4 regions of the Dactylosporangium cerinum genome follow, and region 3 is predicted to be linked to each of the others. Evidence: riboswitches for the same ligand, from Rfam matches in the RefSeq annotation. Region 3 holds a riboswitch; each other region holds the start of a gene.
What was found. Region 3 has a riboswitch for cobalamin ahead of ACFPIJ_RS36685 (cobaltochelatase subunit CobN). Riboswitches for the same ligand answer to the same signal wherever they lie in the genome.

Region 1 (5,094 bases), on a different contig from region 3:
TGGTGCGCTCCGAGCAGCTCAACGACCAGCTGCGGGAGTCGCGCACCCGCATCGTCGCCGGTCGCGAGGAAGAGCGCCGCCGGCTGCGGCGCGACCTGCACGACAGCGTCGGCCCGTCCCTCGCCGCCGTCGTGTTGAAGCTCAACGCCGCGCAGTCGCGGACCGACGCCGCTGAACGCAACGCGCTGATCGCCGAGACCCGCGACGAGGTCAAGGACGCGATCGCCGAGGTCCGCCGCCTCGTCGACGACCTGCGCCCGCCGGCGATCGACGAGGTCGGTCTGCTCGGCGCGCTCCGGCAGCGCGCCTCGTCCCTGTCCGGCGACGTCACGTTCGAGGTCACCGGCCCCGACGGGTTCCTGCCGCTGCCGGCGGCGGTCGAGGTCGCCGCGTTCCGGATCGCGTCGGAGGCGATGACGAATGTGGCCCGCCATTCCGGTGCGACCCGGTGCCGGGTCGGGGTTCTGGTCGACGGCGCGTTCGAGCTGACCGTCTCCGACAACGGTCACGGCGCGGACCAGCACACGGTCCGGGGGATGGGGTGGACCTCGATGCGCGAACGGGCCGCGGAACTCGGCGGCAGCTGCACGATCACGAGCCGGCCGGAGGGCGGCCTCGTCGTCCGTGCCGTCCTGCCGCTGACCTCGGACGAACCGGTGACCACGTGACCAGACTCCTGATCGCGGACGATCATCCGGCGTACCGCCGCGGATTGCAGCTCATGCTGGCCGACGCCGCCGACATCGATCTCGTCGGTGAGGCCGAGACCGGGGAGCGTGCGGTCGAGCTGGCCGGCTCACTCGTCCCGGACGTGATCCTGATGGACCTTCGCATGCCCCGCCTCGACGGCATCGAGGCGACCCGCAGGCTGGCCCGCGCGGGCTCGACGGCCGCCGTCGTCGTGCTCACCATGTTCGAGGACGACGATTCCGTCTTCGCCGCGATGCGCGCCGGCGCCCGCGGCTACCTGCTCAAGGGCGCCGAACAGGACGAGATCATCCGGGCGATCCGGGCCGCGGCCGCCGGCGAGGCGATCTTCGGCCCGCAGATCGCGCAGCGGATCATCGCCCACTTCGCCGGGGGTGCCGGCTCGACCGCGGCGGCGTTCCCGTCCCTCACCGAACGGGAACGTGAGGTCCTCGACCTGGTCGCCGCCGGCAAGGGCAACGCGACCATCGCCCACGACCTGATGATCAGCCTCAAGACCGTCCGCAACCACGTGTCCAACATCTTCACGAAGCTCCAGGTCTCCGACCGTTCCCAGGCCATCGTCAAGGCCCGCGAGGCCGGCCTCGGCGGCGCCTCCGTTTGACCACGGGCGGCTACAGTTCGGCGATCCAGGGGTGGCCCGAGTGCACGCGGGCGAGGAGCGCCGCGAGGGTCGAGCGCTGGTCCGGGCTCAGGTGCGGCAGGGTGCCGTCGAAGTCGGCCTGGTCCTTGGGGCGCGGTTGCTTGGCCTTGAACAGCAGGACCAGTTCGGGCGCCAGATACGGGACGCCGTCCGGGGTGTGCCGGATGATCTCGCGGTAGGGCAGCCGGACCGCGGGATCGCGTCGGCAGATCCAGGTGTCGCCGTCGTGGGGCTCGCGGAAGACGTCGAGCAGGTAGTTGCCGGTGGCCGGTTCCCGGAGCCAGGTCTGGTGGGTGGCGGCCAGCACGTCCGGGGTGGGGTCCGCGCAGATCCGGCCGCTGCCGACCGCGTCGAAGGCGTAGCCGGGGAACCGGGCGCGGACCTCGGCGAAGTCAGCGGCGGGGACGGCGATCTCGATGTCCCCGTGTGGTCGGGTCTGCTTGCCACGGAACAGATCCAGCGCCCAGCCGGCGGCCACGCACCAGGTGCTGCCGATCCCGGCCAGGCGCCGTGCGACCTCGTACGGTGTCCAGCACGACGCCCACCTGGCGGGGAGGGCCTCGAGTTCGGCTGCGGAAAGCTCGACGCCGGGTACGTGGTCCACGACACCATTCTCGCAAGGCGCCGCCCCGGCGTGCGACGTAGGATGGCGGGCAGTGCTGGTTCGCCCCTCCACCCGAGGGGCGTCGTAAGAGGGAACCCGGTGTGAATCCGGGGCTGCCCCGCAGCGGTGAGTGGGAACGACCGCCGTCATGAGCACTGGGTCCGTGCGGACCTGGGAAGCGACGGCCAGTAGGAGACCGGAGACGGTCGCGCCCGCGAGTCCGAAGACCTGCCCGCACCGCGTGCGCGACCCCGCGCACGCCGCCGACGGCTGCGCGGGCTGGCCACGGGCGACCCGGTGACGTTCGACGCCCCGGTCTGCCCACGTGCCCCTCCCGGGTGGTCGTCGACCACCTCGAGGGAAGGGAACACCGGCGTGACGACAACGCCATTCGGCCTGAGCACTGTGCTCGGCTATCCCCGCATCGGCCCGGACCGGGAGCTCAAACGGGCTCTGGAGTCCTACTGGGCCGGCCGGATCGACGCGACCGCCCTGCACCGGGTCGGCGCCGAGCTGCGCGCCGGTGTGTGGCGGGACCTGCGGCACATCGGCGTGGACGCGATCCCGTCGAACACGTTCTCGTACTACGACCACATGCTCGACGCCGCGGTCGCCGTCGACGCGGTGCCGGACCGGTTCCGGCGCCTCGGGCTCGACGAGCTCGACACGTACTTCGCGATGGCCCGCGGCACCGCCGGCGAACCGGCGCTGGAACTGACGAAGTGGTTCGGCACCAACTACCACTACCTGGTCCCCGAGATCGGCCCGGACACTGTGTTCGTCGCCCGGCCCGGCAAGGCCGTCGCCGAGTTCGCCGAGAGCCGCGCGCTGGGCATGACCACCCGGCCGGTGCTGGTCGGGCCGGCCACGTTCCTGCTGCTGGCCAAGGCGGCGGCCGGCGCACCGGAGGGGTTCCGCCCGTTCGACCGCCTCGACGACCTCGTCACCGTCTACGCGGAACTGCTGGCCGAGCTCGCCGACGCCGGTGTCGCGTGGGTACAGCTGGACGAACCGGCGTTCACCACGGACCGGACCGGCGCCGAGATCGACGCGTTGCGCAGCGCGTACACCCGGCTGGGCGCGGTGCGGCAACGGCCCCGGCTGTTCGTCGCGTCGTACTTCGGGGAGCTCGGCGACGCGCTGCCCGCCCTGCTCGCCACGCCCGTCGAGGCGGTCGGCCTCGACCTGGTCGCCGGGCCTGGCGACGTGCACCGGCTGGCCGGCTGCGGCCCGATCCCGGGCCGCACGATCGTCGCCGGTCTCGTCGACGGTCACAACGTCTGGCGGACCGACCTGCGCGCCGCCGCGGCCCGGGCCGCCGTGCTCACCGGCGTCGCCGACGACGTCGTGGTGTCGACGTCGTGCTCGCTGCTGCACGTGCCGGTCGACCTGGACGCCGAGCCGGACCTCGACCCGGACCTGCGGGCGCGGCTGGCGTTCGCCCGGCAGAAGGCGGGCGAGGTGGCCCAGCTCGGCCGGGCGCTGCGCGACGGCGTCGCGGTCCTGCCCGAGCCGCCGGGCGCGGCGCCGGCCGCGTGGCGCGACGAGCGCGTCCGGTCCCGGCTGGCCGAGCTGCCGGTGCGCCGGCGCGGCGCGTACCCGCAGCGGGCGCAGGCACAGCAGGCCCGGCTCGGCCTGCCGCCGCTGCCGACCACGACGATCGGGTCGTTTCCGCAGACCGACCAGCTGCGCAAGGCCCGCGCCGAACTGCGCGCCGGCACCCTCGATGCCGACGGCTACGCCGAGCAGATGCGCACCGAGATCGCCGAGGTCGTCGCGCTGCAGGAGCGGCTCGGCCTGGACGTGCTCGTGCACGGCGAACCGGAACGCAACGACATGGTGCAGTACTTCGGTGAGCAGCTCGCCGGGTTCGCCGCCACCGCCCGTGGCTGGGTCCAGTCCTACGGGTCCCGGTGCGTGCGCCCGCCGATCATCTACGGCGACGTCAGCCGGCCCGCGCCGATGACGGTCGGCTGGGCCGGCTACGCCCAGTCGCTCACCACGCGGCCCGTCAAGGGCATGCTCACCGGCCCGGTCACGATCCTCGCCTGGTCGTTCGTGCGCACCGACCAGCCCCTCGCCGACACCGCCAACCAGGTCGCCCTCGCCCTGCGCGACGAGACCGTCGACCTCGAGGCCGCCGGCATCCAGATCATCCAGGTCGACGAGCCGGCGTTGCGGGAGCTCCTGCCGTTGCGGCGGGCCGACCAGCGGGCGTACCTGGACTGGGCGGTGACGGCGTTCCGGATCGCGACCGGCGGCGTCGCCGACGGCACCCAGATCCACACCCACCTGTGCTACTCGGAGTTCGGTGAGGTGCTGCCGGCGATCGACGCCCTGGACGCGGACGTGACCAGCATCGAGGCGTCCCGGTCCAAGATGGAGATCCTGGCCGACCTGCGCGCCGCCGGGTACGGCCGCGGCGTCGGGCCCGGGGTGTACGACATCCACTCGCCGCGCGTACCGCCGCAGCATGAGATCACGGAGGCGCTGCGGCTGGCCGTCGCGGCCGTGCCGGCGGACCGGCTGTGGGTGAACCCGGACTGCGGGCTGAAGACGCGAGGCTACCCGGAGGTCGAGCAGGCCCTCGCGGGTCTCGTCGCGGCCGCCGCCGAGGTCCGGGCGCAACTGCGCTGACCTTAAGGCGTGTTTGGTAAGTGGATGCCGGGCTGCGGCGGACCCAGACGCCACCTGGAACCACGCCGGCCACACCCGGATACAACCCCGGTATCCGGGCGCGCCCGGTGCGGCCCCAGCCGACGCCTGGGCCTCGCCTCGCAGCGACCCCACTTACCAAACACGCCTTAACCGTGGCGGGGGCTCCGGGGTCCCCGCCACGGCATGACGCCCGTCGATGCGCGAGCGTGGGTCGCCTACCATCCGGGCAACCGCCAGGAGGGGGCCGGATACTATGAGTGACCCAGCCGATACCCGCGGGCCGTACCCGTTCCGCCAGGACGACCTGCCGGAGAGCCGCCTCCTGGCCGGCGTCGCGCACACCCTCGCCGACTTCCGGGCCTGGAGCGGCACCCACCCGGCGCTCATCGAGCGGTACACCGACCGCTGCACGGCGCAGGTCCTGGCCGCCGGGTCGCGTCGCCGGCGCGCCGACACGCAGGCGTTGGAGGTCGCCCACTTC
Region 2 (5,094 bases), on a different contig from region 3:
GGCCTCGGCGGCGTGGTCGCGCTCGCTGCCGGGGCGCTGGATCCAGGACCAGCCCTCGCCCATCTTCTGCCACACGACGGGACCGCCCTTGCCGGTCTCCCCGAGCGCCTTGAGCGCGGTCTCCTCGCCGACCTTCCACTTCGGGCTCTTCACGAACTGGTACACGGCGATCGGCCAGCCGGCGCTCCACGCGCGCAGCGCCATCCCGAACGCGGCCGTCGACTTGCCCTTGCCCTGTCCGGTGTGGACGGCCAGGACGTGCTGCCGGCGGCGCTGGCGGGTGGTGAGCCCGTCGTCGGGCACGCTCTCGACCTTGCCCTGCGGCATGTTCAGCTCCCCACAACGGACACGGCGGACCCGGCTTTCCCGGCTGACCCGGCGGACAGGGCCGACAGCGGGACGCAGTCGGCGGACAGGGCGCGGGCGAGGCGCTGGGCAAGGCCGAGCCGCACGGGTCCGGACTCGCAGTCCACGACGACGGCGGGCACCCCGGCCAGAGCGGGCACGACCGTCAGCGGGTCGGGGCCGCTGGTGGCCCGGCCGTCGGTGACGACGACGAGCAGCGGACGGCGGCGGGCGTCGCGGCGCCGCTCGCCGTGCAGGGTGCGGGCGGCCTGCCGCAGCCCGGCGGCGAGGGGCGTGCGGCCCCCGGTGCGCAGCTCGGCCAGGCGCAGGACGCCGACCTCGTGGCTGGCGGTCGGCTCCAGGACGCTGGTCGCCTCCGCACCCCGGAAGGTGATCATGCCGACCTTGTCCCGGCGCTGGTACGCGTCGCGCAGCAACGACAGCACGGCCGTCTTGACGACCGTCATGCGCTGCCGGGCGGCCATCGACCCGGACGCGTCGACGACGAACAGCACCAGGTTGGCCTCCCGGCCCACCTTGACCGCCTCGCGGAGGTCCTGGGCGTGCACGCTGCGGGAGCCGCGCAGCGCCGCGGCGCGCACGCTGTCGGGCAGGTGCAGGCTGACGAGCTTGCCGCCGCTGGGCTGCCGGGACCGCACCACGCGCCCGTGCCGCCCGTGCGCGGGTGAGCGCCGGCCGGCGTGGGCGCCCTGCTGCCGGTTGGCCCGGCCACCGATCGTCAGGAGCCGGGTCTGGTACGGCGCCTGCGCGAACGCCAGCTCCCCGGCCGGCTGCGTGGCGGGGCCCGCGTCGCCGTCGTTGCCCGGCGCCACATCGCTCAGATCCGAAATTTCGGACTTGTCCGCGCTGGGATCGGGCGGGGGCGTGCTGGAACCGGGCGAGACAGGTGGGGGCGCCCCGCCACCGCCGTTCGCATCATGCGACTTGTCGGAAATATCCGGTGCAGCGGGATCGGAACCGGGGGAAGGATCGGAAGGCGGCGGATCGCCTCCATCCGGGCCATCGTCAGGGCCCCCCTCGTCAGGACCACCGTCGTCGTCGGGGCCGTTGAGCTCCTGGTCGAGGATCTCCTCCAGTCGCTCCTGGTCCGCGCCCGGCGGGTCGAGGGGATCGCGGCGGCGCCGGTGCGGCAGCGCGAGGCGGGCCGCGTCGCGCAGGTCGTCCTTCGTCACCACGGTCCGGCCGTGCCAGGCGGCGAGCGCGACCGCGGTGCGGGCCACGACGATGTCGGCGCGCAGCCCGTCGACCCGGTAGGCCAGGCAGATCCGCGCGATGCGGTCCAGCTGCCGGTCCGGCAGCGACACCCCGGGCAGCGCCCGCCGGGCCGCGGCGATCCGGGCCGCGAGCGCGGTGTCCTCCTCGGCGAACCGGGCCGCGAACGCCTCGGGGTCGTTCTCGTAGGCCAGGCGCCGCCGCACCACCTCGGCTCGCGGCGCCGGTGTCGACGGCGACGCGACCCCGACGACCAGCCCGAACCGGTCGACGAGCTGCGGGCGCGGCTCGCCCTCCTCCGGGTTCATGGTGCCGACGAGCAGGAAGCGGGCGGCGTGCTTGACGGAGACCCCGTCACGCTCGACGTGGGCGCGGCCCATCGCGGCCGCGTCGAGGAGCAGGTCGACCAGGTGGTCGGGCAGGAGGTTGACCTCGTCGACGTAGAGCACGCCGCGGTGCGCGGCGGCGAGCAGGCCGGGCTCGTAGGCCTTGACCCCGTCGCCGAGGGCCCGCTGCAGGTCGAGGGTGCCGACGACCCGGTCCTCGGTCGCCCCGACGGGCAGCTCGACCAGGGCGGACCGGCGCCGGACCAAACCAAAATCAGGAGCGTGCGGGCCGTCCGGGCACGAGGGGTCCGGCGCGGCGGGATCGCAGGCGAAGCGGCAGCCGGCCACGACGTCGACCTCGGGCAGCAGCGTGGCGAGGCCCCGCACGACGGTCGACTTGGCGGTGCCCTTCTCGCCCCGGACGAGGACCCCGCCGATCGCCGGTGACACGGCGGTCAGCAGCAGGGCGAGGCGCAGGTCGGGCAGGCCGACCACGGCCGAGAACGGGTACGGCGACGTCACGGGCACATTCCCTTCGGCGGGTCCGCGCCCGCTGGGTCGTCAAGCGAGCGGCTGGAGTCTCTGACTCCCGGATGCACCCGGCTGGTGGCGCCCGGTCACAGTGGCGGGACCGTCCCAGACTCGCACTGGGTTCCTCCCTATGACCGCTCGGGGTTCATCGTGTCCCACGGCTCCCAGTGACGTCAACGTGACCCAAATCCTTCGGGCCGGGTCCGCGCCGCCGAACAGTTGACGTGATCCGGAGCGTGGCGCACGCCGTCCTGTGCGTCGTGCTGACCCTGGGGCTGCTGGTCGCGGCCGTGCATCCGCGCCTGCCGCCGCTCGCGCCGGAGACGTCGGTGGCGCCGCCCGGCACCCGGGCCATGTGGCTGTGGCAGCGGGCGGCCCCGGAGTCGGTCGTCGACTGGGCGGTCGCCAACTCGGTCACGACGATCTTCGCGTACTACGATCCGCGGGCCGGCGTCACGGAGCTGACCCGGCTGCGCGCGCTGTGTGACGACGCCGGGATCGTCCTGGACGCGCTCGGCGGCGAACCGGCCTGGACCACGGATCACAGCACCGCCCTGGCCTGGGCCCGCGCCGCCACCGCGACCGGGCTGTTCCGGGGCCTGCACGTCGACGTCGAGCCCTATCTGCTGCCGTCCTGGGACGAGCAACAGGCGGCGTTGGTACCGATGCTGCTGGCGCTGCTGGACGAGCTGGCGCGAGTCGGGCCGCCCGTCGAACTCGACGTGCCGTTCTGGCTGCCGACGGTGCAGGTCGGCGGGGAGAACCTGGCCGACGCCGTGCTGGCGCGGGTCGACGGCGTCACGGTGATGAGCTACCGCAACACCGCCACCGGCGGCAACTCCATGATCGGCGTCGCCGACGACCTGCTGCAACGGGCGGGGAAGGCGGCCAAGCCGGCCCGGCTCGGCGCGGAGACGCAGGCGCTCGGTGACTGCGCGTACTGCACGTTCCACGGCGGCAGCGGCAGCGCCATGCGGGCGACCCTGAGCGCGGTCGACAGCGCCGCCCAGCGCTATGCGGCGTTCGAGGGAATCGCGGTGCACCAGTACGACACCTGGATGGCGCTCGGCGGCTAGCTCAAGCCCACGCGGGATCGGCCGATCTGGCAGACATCAGCAGCCCGACAGAGAAGGACCTCTCCGATGCGCCGTTCAGCCTCAGTCGCCATCGCCTGCGCCGCCGGTGCGGCCGCCGTCCTGCCCGCCGCGTCCCCGGCCAGCGCCGCAACCCCCGCCTTCGGGCTGGCACCGCGCGCACCGCCACCTCGACGCGACCCTGCCGATCATCCTGGTCAGCGGCGACGGCGTGACGCAGAAGACCTCCACGGTGACCGTGCCGAAGAAGACCCCGGTCTGGAGCCAGCTGGTGTTCCAGGCGCGCAAGGCCGGCGTCGACGACCTGAAGATCACCGTCTCCGGCGGCCCTGCCGGTCTGGGCGTGAGCTACCCCGCCGACCGGGCGTACACGCAGCTCAACGACGCCGCCGGGCTGCCCGTCGGGGCCGACGACTACGCGTCGGTGAAGTTCGACGCCACGAACGTCGCCGCCGGCACCTACACGCTCACCGTCAAGCAGACCTACGGCACCACCACCGACACCAATCCACTCACGCTCGTCGTCGTCTAGAAGCCGGCCCGTCGCTGCAGGAAGGCATCGTCATGATCCGCTCCAGAGCGCTGCTCGCGCTCGCCGCACTCGCTGCCACGGCCGGACTGACCGGCTGCGGCGACGAGTCGGCGAACACCCCGGCGAAGATCTCCGCCCCGTCCGTGGTAACCGGGGCCGGCCCCTCCGCCAGCGCGTCGTTGACACCCGAACGGTTGGAGACGATCTACGTGGACACCACGGCGGCGCACCTGTGCGCGGTGCAGTCGCGGGTCTACACCGACCCGGGCGCGATGGCCGACGCGTACGCGAGCAAGCCCATCTACACCGGGCTGACCGACGCGCAGGTCGAGCAGTACCAGCAGCGGATCATCAGTGACCACGGGTTCGCCAACCGGCTCACCCAGCAGATCCAGCAGACCTGCGGGACCGCCACGAAGTGACACCCGGCCGCGCCGGCCGTCCTCCTACCGGAGGGCGGCCTTGCGGCGTTTCTTCTCCGGCTGGATCGGCGCCCGGCGGGCCGCGAGCCAGACCATCACCGCGACGCCGGCGATGAGCAGCCCCGGGATCAGCCAGTCGGTGAGCACGAACGGCGTCGCCGGGGCGGCCGGCGGCAGCGCCTGCTGCGGGCCGGCAGTGGGCGCGGCCTGCGTCGCCGCCGGGGCATTCTCCTTGTTGAGCGCCCTGGTCAGCGCCTCCGGCGGCCCGCCGGCCGGCGCGGTCCAGCCGGCCGGCGCCGGTGTCACCGAGCCGCTGTAGGTGAACCGCAGCTGCCCCTTCACCGCCTCGCCGTCGGAGGCGACCGACTGGTACGCGACGGTGTAGAGCCCCTGCTCCGGCCAGTGCGACACCGGGACGATCGCCGGGAAGCCGGTGTTGTACGACCTGGGCTCGAACTTCCCGTCGACCATGAAGTATTCCTGGACGGGCTTGTCGAGCCGCTTGGGCTCACCACCCCGCCAGCCGCCCTCGACCCGCAGCCCGGACGGTGCCGTGACGGTGAACCAGGCGAACGACGCCGGCTGCTCCGTGAAGTAGAGCGACACCTCAG
Region 3 (5,094 bases):
GTCGTGCCGAGCTCGGCGGCGAGCGCCGGCACCCGCGGGTCCCGCAGGGTGCACAGGACCTCGTTGTCGCGGGGCAGCCGAGCCCGGGTCACGCCGGACGCGACCATCTCCGCGTCGCACAGGATCGGGGCGCCGTCGCGCAGCGCGGCGCGGGCGAGGCGGACCACGTCGGCGCTGTACCCGACGTCACCGGCGAGGTCCACCATCCCGCACGCGTGGATCATGCGGACGGTGACCTGGGCGATGTCGGCGGGCAGGCCGGACAGGTCGGCCTCGGCCCGGATCGTGGCGAACGACCGCCGGTAGATCTCCGCGCCGTCCTTCACGTACTCATAGTTCGTCACGCCGTCACCTCCGCTTCGCTCCGGCGCCGGCCTGACTCGACACTGTGCACATGGTGCCCGGCTCCTCCGCTGCGCTCCGGCCCGGTCACGTAACCACCTGGTAGCCGTCCGCGGTCGCGAGCATCTCCACGTGCCTTCCCTTCGGTGCGCCGCAGCGCCGTTCGCAACCGACCCAGTGCACCGGCAGTCCGGTCGGCGCCGTGCCCGCCTCGACCGCCGCGCGCGCGTCCGCCCGCACGTCGGCGAGGGCCTTGGCGCAGCCCGGCCGACCGGCGCACGCGGTCACCCCCGCCCATGGCGATCCGGGGTCGGTGACCAGGCCGGCCGCCGTCAGCAGGGTTTCGACGGGTTCAGCTTCTGCCATCGGTACGTCCGGCACGACGACGGTCCGCCACGGGGTGACGATGATCTCTCCCGGCGCGGCTTCGATGAGCGCCGCCGACTGCGCCGGGGTGAGCAGCCCGAGGGGGACGACGACCGTGAGGGCGGCCCGCCCGTCTGTCTGCGGCGTCCACCCGACGGCCGGGCCGGTGCCGTTGTTCACAGGACGCGGGTCGACGGCCGCGTCCAGGCGGGCAGCCACCCTGGCCGGGCCGTCGGTCAGCTCGGCGAGGCGCCACGCGTTGCCGCCCTGTTCGGCCCGCTCCGCCAGGAACGCTCCGGTGGCCCGCAACAGCAGGTCAGCGTGGCCGCGGGCGGTGGTCGGCGTGCCGGCCAGGGTCAGCCGGTCGCCGTGCAGGCCGACGTCGCCGCCGAGCGGGGTCACGTCGCCGCGCCCGTCGTCGACGGTGACCAGGAACCGCCCCGGCAGCGCGGCCAGGGCCGGGTCGGCGCACAGGCCGGCGTCGTACGCGGTCACCACCGACCGCACATCGACGTCGCCGAGGCCGTCGCGGCCGCTGAGCGGGCTGGCGATGATGTTGCGCACCCGTTCGTGGGTGTCCGACGGCAGCAGCCCGGCGGCGGACAACCGCGCGGCCAGCTCCGTCTCCGCCCCCGGGCGCAGCGCCCTGACCTGGATGTTTCCGCGTGAGGTCAGCTCCAGGGCGGGATCGCCGAGCGCCGCTGCGGCCGCGCGGAGCGTGTGCAGGCCGTCCACGGTCAGCCGCCCGCCGGGCAGCCGGACCCGGGCCAGGCCCCCGTCGGCCGCGGCGTGGACCTGCACCGCGCCCGGGCACCGGTCCGGAGCGTCGCGTCCACTGGCAGCCTGCACGGGCCGGATACTACTGCGCTTGACGCAAGACAGCGCTGTCCAGGAGAGTTGTCGGTGCTGTACGGCGACGTGTGGAGGAAGCCGGTGTGAATCCGGCGCGGTCCCGCCACTGTGACCGGGGAGCTGACCTTCGACAGAAGGCCACCGGGTTTTGCACACCTGGGAAGGCCGGAGGCGAGCGCCGATCCGGGAGCCAGGAGACTCTCCGTCGCCCGACCTTTCCCGACCGACTTGGGGCGCGGACCCCGAGGGAGGACCCCGGCGTGATCCTGCTGTTGTCGACGTCTGACACCGACCTGCTCAGCGCGCGTGCGAGCGGTGCCGCGTTCCGGCTGGCCAACCCGTCCCGGACCGCCGTCGAGGACCTCCCGGGCCTGGCCGACGGCGCCGACCTGGTCGTGGTGCGGTTCCTGGGCGGCTACCGGGACTGGCAGGAGGGCTTCGACGCGCTGCTCCGGCTGTCACGCCCTTCCGGCAGCTCCCGGCTCCCGCTGCCAGTGGTCCTGCTCGGTGGTGAGCAGCTGCCCGACGCCGAGCTGATGTCGCACTCCACGGTGCCCGCCGGGGTCGCCGCGCAGGCCCACGCGTATTTCGCCGAGGGCGGCCCGGCCAACCTGGGTGAGCTGCACAACTTCCTGTCCGACACGGTCCTGCTCACCGGCCACGGCTTCGCGCCGCCGGCGACCACCCCCACCTGGGGGCTGCTCGACCGTCCCTCAACCGCAACAGGCCCCACCGTCGGTGTCATCTACTACCGGGCGCACCACCTGGCCGGCAACACCGCGTTCGTGGGGACGCTGTGCGATGCGATCGAGGATGCCGGCGGCCGGGCGCTGCCCGTGTTCGCGTCGTCGCTGCGCACCGCGCCGGCCGAGCTGCTCGACACGCTGCGGCAGGCCGACGCGCTCGTCGTCACCGTCCTCGCCGCGGGCGGCACGCGGCCCGCCGACGCGCAGGCCGGTGGCGAGGACGAGGCCTGGGACGTGGGTGCCCTGGCCGCGCTCGACGTGCCGATCCTGCAGGGACTGTGCCTGACCAGCGCCCGCGACACCTGGGACGCCAACGACGACGGCCTGTCGCCGCTCGACACCGCCACGCAGGTCGCGATCCCCGAGTTCGACGGGCGGATCATCACGGTGCCGTTCTCGTTCAAGGAGGTCGACGCCGACGGACTCACCGTCTACGTCGCCGATCCTGAGCGGGCCGGCCGGGTCGCCGGGATCGCCGTCGGGCACGCACGGTTGCGGCACCTGCCGCCCAGCGAGCGCAAGATCGTGCTCATGCTCAGTGCGTACCCCACCAAACACGCGCGAATCGGCAACGCCGTCGGCCTCGACACGCCCGCCAGCGTGGTCCGGCTCCTGTCCGCTTTGGACGAGCGGGGCTATGTGGGCGCGGACGGGTTCCCCAAGGACGGCGACGCACTCATGCACACGCTCATCGCCGCCGGTGGGCAGGACGTCAACTGGCTCACCGAGGATCAGCTGCAGGGCAACCCGATCCGGATCTCCGCTGGTCGCTACAAGGCCTGGTTCGCCACCCTGCCGCCGGAACTGCGCGCGTCGATGGAGCAGCACTGGGGGCCGGCGCCCGGGTCGCTGTTCGTCGACACGTCCCGTGATCCCGAGGGTGAGATCGTCCTGGCAGCGCTGCGCGAGGGCAACATCGTGGTGATGGTGCAGCCGCCGCGGGGCTTCGGGGAGAACCCGGTCGCGATCTACCACGACCCGGACCTGCCGCCGAGCCACCACTACCTGGCCGCGTACCGCTGGCTGGCCGACGAGTTCGGCGCGCACGCGGTCGTCCACGTCGGCAAGCACGGCAACCTGGAGTGGCTGCCGGGCAAGACCGTCGGACTGTCCGCGTCCTGCGGCGCCGACGCGGCGCTGGGCAACCTGCCGCTGATCTACCCGTTCCTGGTCAACGACCCCGGCGAGGGCACCCAGGCGAAGCGCCGGGCGCACGCCACGCTGGTCGACCACCTGATCCCGCCGATGGCGCGGGCCGACTCGTACGGTGACATCGCCCGCCTCGAGCAGCTCCTGGACGAGCACGCGACGATCGCGGCCCTCGACCCGGCGAAGCTGCCGGCGATCCGCGCCCAGATCTGGACGCTGCTGCAGGCCGCCCGGCTCGACCACGACCTGGGCCTGGCCGACCGGCCGGGCGAGGACGGCTTCGACGAGCTCATCCTGCACATCGACGGCTGGCTGTGCGAGATCAAGGACGTGCAGATCCGCGACGGGCTGCACGTGCTGGGGGTGGCACCGTCGGGTGAGGCGCGGGTCGACCTGGTCCTGGCGATGCTGCGGGCCCGCCAGATGTGGGGTGGCACGGTGGCCGCGCTGCCGGGTCTGCGCGAGGCGCTGGGTTTGACCGAGGGCGCTTCCGGCCGCGTCTCGGTGGACACGGTGGAGTCTTCAGCCCGCGCGCTGGTTGCGGAGATGGAGTCGCGGGGCTGGCCCACTTCGGACATCTCCGATATTTCCGATATTCCGGATGTGGTACGGGTGCTGGAGTTCGCGGCCCGGGAGATCGTGCCGCGGCTGGCGCGCACCACCGACGAACTGACGATGGTGCTGCACGCCCTGGACGGCGGCTACGTCCCGGCCGGGCCGAGCGGCTCGCCGCTGCGTGGTCTCATCAACGTCCTGCCGACCGGCCGCAACTTCTACTCCGTGGACCCCAAGGCGATCCCGAGCCGGCTGGCCTGGGAGACCGGCCAGGCGATGGCCGACTCGTTGCTCGCCCGATACCGCGCCGACCACGGCGAGTGGCCGCGTTCCGTCGGGTTGTCGATGTGGGGCACCAGCGCGATGCGCACCGCGGGCGACGACATCGCCGAGGCCCTCGCCCTGCTCGGGGTCCGCCCGGTCTGGGACGACGCGTCCCGCCGGGTGGTCAGCCTCTCCCCCGTCGACCTGACCGAGCTGGGCCGCCCCCGCATCGACGTCACGATGCGGATCAGCGGCTTCTTCCGCGACGCGTTCCCGCACGTCGTCGCCCTCCTCGACGACGCCGTGCAGCTGGTGGCCTCGCTTCCGGAGTCCGCTGACGACAACTACGTGCGCGCCCATGTCGATGCCGACGCTGCCCTGCACGGCGACCAGCGCCGCGCCACGCTGCGCGTCTTCGGCTCCAAACCGGGCGCCTACGGCGCGGGCATCCTCCCCCTCATCGACAGCCGTAACTGGCGCGACGACGCCGACCTCGCCGAGGTGTACGCCGTCTGGGGCGGCTACGCCTACGGCCGCGGCCTGGACGGGCTCCCCGCCCGCGGCGACATGGAAGGCGCCTACAAGCGGATCAGCGTCGCGGTCAAGAACACCGACACCCGCGAACACGACATCGCCGACTCCGACGACTACTTCCAGTACCACGGCGGCATGATCGCCACGGTCCGTGTGCTGACGGGTCGCGCCCCCGCCGCGTACGTCGGCGACAGCACCAACCCCGACGCCGTGCGCACCCGCACCCTGAGCGAGGAGACCGCCCGCGTCTTCCGCGCTCGCGTGGTCAACCCCCGCTGGCTCGCCG
Region 4 (5,094 bases), on a different contig from region 3:
CCGGTAGACGGTCGAGCGGGACACGCCGGTGACCTGGTGCAGGCGTTGCGCGGTCAGCGCCGCGGCCCCCTCGGCGAGCAGCAGCTCCAGGGCCGCGGTGAGCACCACGGCCTCGGTGTCGGTGGTGGGGCCGGCGGGGCGGCCTGGTCGGGTCACGAGGTTTGACGGTACACCTTGTACTCGAAACTAGTAAGCGATACATTCCGCACCGGAAATTCAATGCCGAGTCTGGAGGCCGCATGCGCCCGCACGTGGAGATCATCGATGAGCGCGACCTCATCTGGCACGTCGCCGAGTTCCAGCACGCGACCGGCCCCGCCGAGCAGCGCAACCTCAGCTACGACGAGGAGGACGGCTCCGCCTCGCTGAAGGTCCGCTTCACCGGCGACTGGTCCCGGCCCGCCGGCGTGCACCACGCCGACACCGAGTGGTACGTCCTGTCGGGGCAGGTCGTCATCGGCGGCACCACGCTCGGCCCGCAGGGCTACTGGACCGCGCCCGCGGGCGTCTGGACACCGCCGGTCACCGCCACGGCCGGCACCGAGGTCCTGCTGTTCCGCGAGCACGGCGACTGGCACTTCGACCTCGCCGGCACCGGCCGCGACACCGTGCGGCCCGACCAGCACCTCGTCGTCCTGGACACCGCGGAGATGCCGTGGATCGACGTGAAGGACGGCAGCCCGATGCGCTTCGACCTCGGCGGCACACCCGTGCCCGGGCTCTACATCAAGCTGCTGCACCGCGACGAGAAGACCGGCTTCTACACCCGCCTGATCAAGGCCAAGCCCGGCTGGCGCGAAGTACCCCTCGCCCACCACCCGTGCTCCGAGGAGGCGTACTGCCTCGACGGCGGCTTCGACTACAACTTCGGCCGGATGTGGCCCGGCACGTACTTCTGGCGGCCACCGCTGATCCGCCACGGCGACTTCACCGCCGACGCGGAGACCGGCTGCACCTGGATCGTGCGCTCCGACGCCGACCTCGTCGACTGGTACACCGACAACGCCCGCGTCCAGATGCACGGCGACGCCACCAACTGGGGCCCCGGCCACCCGCACAGCGCCGCGCCCCGCTTCATCGAGCCGGTCCGCTCCCGCAGCATCGGCCGCTGGAGCGACCCGACGTACCAGTGACCGCCACCGCCGGTGACGACACGCCGGCACAGGATCTGGTGTTGTGCATTCTGTACCCCTCCCATATATGGTGGTGCACGCAGCTGGTTCGGCCGGTCCTCCGGGGTCGGTCGTGGCAACAGGGAACCCGGTGTGAATCCGGGACTGCCCCGCAGCGGTGAGTGGGAACGACCGCCGTCATCGAGCACTGGACCGCGAGGTCTGGGAAGCGACGGCCAGTAGGCGACCGGAAGGTCACGCCCGCGAGTCCGAAGACCTGCCAGCGCGCCGCACGCCGACCGGTGTGCGGCGGTCGGATGCCGCGCGGGTCGGCTGACGCCATCGCCGGGCGCGGTCGTGCGCCTTTCCATGGCGGCTTCCCCCTGCGTCGCTCCGGCCTTCGGTGCCCGGGACGAGGGGAACATCATGCGGGTGCGTAAGCGCGACGGCGACCTGGAGCCGGTCGACGTCAACAGGATCGTCACGGCGGTCGAGCGGTGGGCCGGCGACCTGGCCGACGTCGATCCGCTGCGGGTCGCCACGAAGACGATCAGCGGCCTGTACGACGGGGCCACGACCGCCGAGCTGGACAAGCTGTCGATCCAGACCGCGGCCGAGCTGATCGGCGAGGAGCCGCAGTACTCGCGGCTCGCGGCGCGGCTCCTGGCGGCGTACGTCGACAAGGAGGTCCGCGGCCAGGGCGTGGCGAGCTTCAGCCAGGCGATCCGGCACGCGCATCAGCAGGGGCTGATCAGCGAGGACACGGCCGGGTTCGTGGCCCGCCACGCCACGGAGCTCGACGACGCCGTCGACCCGGGCGGTGACCTGCGGTTCGAGTACTTCGGGCTGCGCACCGTCGCCGACCGGTACCTGCTGCGCCACCCCCACAGCCGGCTCGTCCTGGAGACGCCGCAGTACTGGCTGCTGCGGGTCGCGTGCGGGCTGTCGCAGACCGCGGGCGAGGCGATCGGGTTCTACCGGCTCATGTCGAGCCTCGCCTACCTGCCCAGCTCGCCGACGCTGTTCAACTCCGGCACCGCGCACACGCAGATGTCCTCGTGCTTCCTCGTCGACTCGCCCCGCGACGAGCTCGACTCGATCTACGAGCGGTACCACCAGGTCGCGAAGCTGTCGAAGTTCTCCGGCGGGATCGGCATCTCCTGGTCGCGGGTCCGCGGCCGGGGCGCGCTGATCCGCGGCACCAACGGCCGGTCCAACGGCATCGTGCCGTTCCTCAAGACCCTCGACGCCGGCGTCGCCGCGGTCAACCAGGGCGGCAGGCGCAAGGGCGCCGCGTGCGTCTACCTGGAGCCGTGGCACCCGGACGTGGAGGAGTTCCTCGAGCTGCGGGACAACACCGGCGAGGACGCCCGCCGCACCCACAACCTCAACCTCGCGAACTGGATCCCGGACGAGTTCATGCGCCGGGTGGAGGCCGACGCCGACTGGTCGCTGGTCGACCCGTCCGACGCACCTTCGTTGCCTGACCTGTTCGGGGCCGAGTTCGACGAGGCGTACCGCGCCGCCGAGAAGCACGCCGTGAAGACGGTCAAGGCCCGCGACCTGTACAGCCGGATGATGCGCACCCTGGCGCAGACCGGCAACGGGTGGATGACGTTCAAGGACCGCGCCAACGCGCTGTCGAACCAGACCGGCGAGCCCGGCAACACCATCCACCTGTCGAACCTGTGCACCGAGATCGTCGAGGTCAACAGCGACGACGAGACCGCGGTGTGCAACCTCGGCTCGATCAACCTCGGCGCGCACGTCACCGCCGGCGGCGTCGACTGGGAGAAACTGCGCGAGACCGTCCGCACCGCGGTGCGCTTCCTCGACCGGGTCATCGACGTCAACTACTACCCGTCGCCGCAGGCCGCGGCGTCGAACCCGCGGTGGCGGCCGGTCGGCCTCGGGCTGATGGGCCTGCAGGACGCCTGCTTCACGCTGCGGCTGCCGTTCGACTCGCCCGGCGCGCGGGAGCTGTCGACCCGCGTCCAGGAGGAGATCTTCCTGACCGCCCTGGAAACGTCGGCGGGGCTCGCGGAGCGGTTCGGGCCGCACCCGGCGTTCGCCGAGACCCGCGCGGCCCGCGGCGAGCTGCACCCCGACCTGTGGGGCGCCCCGGCCGAGGGCCCGCGCTGGGCCGCGCTGCGGGCCCGGGTCGCGGCGACCGGGCTGCGCAACTCGCTGCTCATCGCCATCGCGCCGACGGCCACGATCGCGTCGATCGCCGGCTGCTACGAGTGCATCGAGCCGCAGGTGTCCAACCTGTTCAAACGTGAGACCATGTCGGGTGAGTTCCTGCAGGTCAACACGCACCTGGTGGGCGAGCTCAAGGCACGCGGGCTGTGGACGGCGGCGGTCCGGGAGCAGATCAAACGGGCCGAGGGGTCGGTGCAGGACGTCGCCGAGCTGCCCGCGGACGTGCGGGAGCTGTACCGCACCGCCTGGGAGCTGCCACAGCGGGCGCTGATCGACCTGGCCGCGGCCCGGGCGCCGTACATCGACCAGTCGCAGTCGCTGAACCTGTTCCTGAGCACGCCGACCATCGGCAAGCTGTCCTCGATGTACCTGTACGCGTGGAAGGCTGGCCTGAAGACGACGTACTACCTGCGGTCCCGGCCCGCGACCCGGATCCAGCAGGCCACCGTGCCCGTGCTGACGGTCCCCGACGCGGTCGCCTGCTCGCTGGAGAACCCCGAGTCGTGCGAGGCGTGCCAGTGACCCTCCTCGACCCCGGCATGGACCTGACCCTGCGGCCGATGCGCTACCCGCAGTTCTTCGACCGGTTCAGGGACGCCATCAAGAACACCTGGACCGTCGAGGAGGTCGACCTGCACACCGACCTCGCCGACCTGGCCCGCCTGTCCCCCGCGGAACGGCACCTGGTGTCGCGGCTCGTCGCGTTCTTCGCCACCGGCGACACGATCGTCGCCAACAACCTCGTGCTCAACCTGTACCAACACGTCAACAGCCCCGAAGGCCGGCTCTACCTGTCGCGGCAGCTGTTCGAGGAGGCCGTGCACGTCCAGTTCTACCTGAACCTCCTCGACACCTACATCACCGACGACGCCGAGCGGTCCGCGGCGTTCGCGGCGGTGGAGAACATCCCGTCGATCGCCCGCAAGGCCGAGTTCTGCTTCCGCTGGATCGACTCCCTCGCCGACCTGCGCGAGCTGAAGACCCGCGACGACCGGCGGGCGTTCCTGCTCAACCTGATCTGCTTCGCGGCGTGCATCGAGGGCCTGTTCTTCTACGGCGCCTTCGCCTACGTGTACTTCCTGCGCTCCCGCGGCCTGCTGCACGGCCTCGCCTCCGGGACCAACTGGGTCTTCCGCGACGAGTCGATGCACATGGCGTTTGCGTTCGACGTGGTGGAGACCGTCCGCGCCGAGGAACCCGACCTGTTCGACGCCGGCCTGCAGGAGCAGGTCCGGCAGATGCTCGCCGAGGCCGTCGAGTGCGAGGTGCAGTTCGCCGCGGACCTCCTCACCCACGGCGTCTCCGGCATGTCGCTGCCCGACATGCGGCTGTACCTGCAGCACGTCGCCGACCGGCGGCTCGCCGTGCTGGGCATCGCGCCGATGTACGGCAGCCGCAACCCGTTCGCCTTCATGGAACTGCAGGACGTGCAGGAGCTGTCGAACTTCTTCGAGCGGCGCGTGTCGGCGTACCAGGTCGGCGTCAGCGGCACGGTCACCTTCGACGACGACTTCTGAGCGCTTTTCTGAGCGCTTTCTGAGCGCTCAGGTGCACCCGGGGGTGTCCGGTTCAGGGAAACGCTCGTCGACGAACGTGACCTGCCAGCCACCCTCGGGTTTCACCTGCCTGCCGTTGCGCCCGAACCTCAGGATTCCATGAGGTTGAGCCGCAGCCGGTCACCGCCATTCGATGAAGACAGCGGTGTCACCCAGGGCGGAGAACTCGCCGGTCCGTTCCACCTTCTTCGGCGTGGCGCCCCGCTTGGTCCCGCTGATCCAGT

Region 1: linked by a shared signal. The riboswitch ahead of metE (5-methyltetrahydropteroyltriglutamate--homocysteine S-methyltransferase) and the one ahead of ACFPIJ_RS36685 (cobaltochelatase subunit CobN) in region 3 are both predicted to bind cobalamin.
Region 2: linked by a shared signal. The riboswitch ahead of ACFPIJ_RS63945 (VWA domain-containing protein) and the one ahead of ACFPIJ_RS36685 (cobaltochelatase subunit CobN) in region 3 are both predicted to bind cobalamin.
Region 4: linked by a shared signal. The riboswitch ahead of ACFPIJ_RS10080 (ribonucleoside-diphosphate reductase subunit alpha) and the one ahead of ACFPIJ_RS36685 (cobaltochelatase subunit CobN) in region 3 are both predicted to bind cobalamin.

The regions. Positions count from the first base shown of each region.
Region 1 is NZ_JBHSIU010000046.1:39,017-44,110, forward strand. Features, by position in the region: gene ACFPIJ_RS34000 (sensor histidine kinase) at 1-668, shown strand, start outside; gene ACFPIJ_RS34005 (response regulator) at 665-1,312, shown strand; gene ACFPIJ_RS34010 (nucleotidyltransferase domain-containing protein) at 1,323-1,955, opposite strand; cobalamin riboswitch at 1,995-2,205, shown strand; gene metE (5-methyltetrahydropteroyltriglutamate--homocysteine S-methyltransferase) at 2,331-4,592, shown strand; gene ACFPIJ_RS34020 (polyprenyl synthetase family protein) at 4,867-5,094, shown strand, end outside.
Region 2 is NZ_JBHSIU010000131.1:393,048-398,141, reverse strand. Features, by position in the region: gene cobO (cob(I)yrinic acid a,c-diamide adenosyltransferase) at 1-327, opposite strand, end outside; gene ACFPIJ_RS63945 (VWA domain-containing protein) at 330-2,426, opposite strand; cobalamin riboswitch at 2,459-2,589, opposite strand; gene ACFPIJ_RS63940 (hypothetical protein) at 2,660-3,511, shown strand; gene ACFPIJ_RS63935 (hypothetical protein) at 3,741-4,061, shown strand; gene ACFPIJ_RS63930 (hypothetical protein) at 4,094-4,483, shown strand; gene ACFPIJ_RS63925 (copper resistance CopC family protein) at 4,508-5,094, opposite strand, start outside.
Region 3 is NZ_JBHSIU010000051.1:521-5,614, reverse strand. Features, by position in the region: gene ACFPIJ_RS36695 (precorrin-8X methylmutase) at 1-344, opposite strand, end outside; gene ACFPIJ_RS36690 (precorrin-3B synthase) at 430-1,557, opposite strand; cobalamin riboswitch at 1,593-1,781, shown strand; gene ACFPIJ_RS36685 (cobaltochelatase subunit CobN) at 1,821-5,094, shown strand, end outside.
Region 4 is NZ_JBHSIU010000011.1:255,729-260,822, reverse strand. Features, by position in the region: gene ACFPIJ_RS10090 (TetR/AcrR family transcriptional regulator) at 1-156, opposite strand, end outside; gene ACFPIJ_RS10085 (DUF4437 domain-containing protein) at 240-1,133, shown strand; cobalamin riboswitch at 1,201-1,411, shown strand; gene ACFPIJ_RS10080 (ribonucleoside-diphosphate reductase subunit alpha) at 1,539-3,836, shown strand; gene ACFPIJ_RS10075 (ribonucleotide-diphosphate reductase subunit beta) at 3,854-4,831, shown strand; gene ACFPIJ_RS10070 (hypothetical protein) at 4,991-5,094, opposite strand, start outside.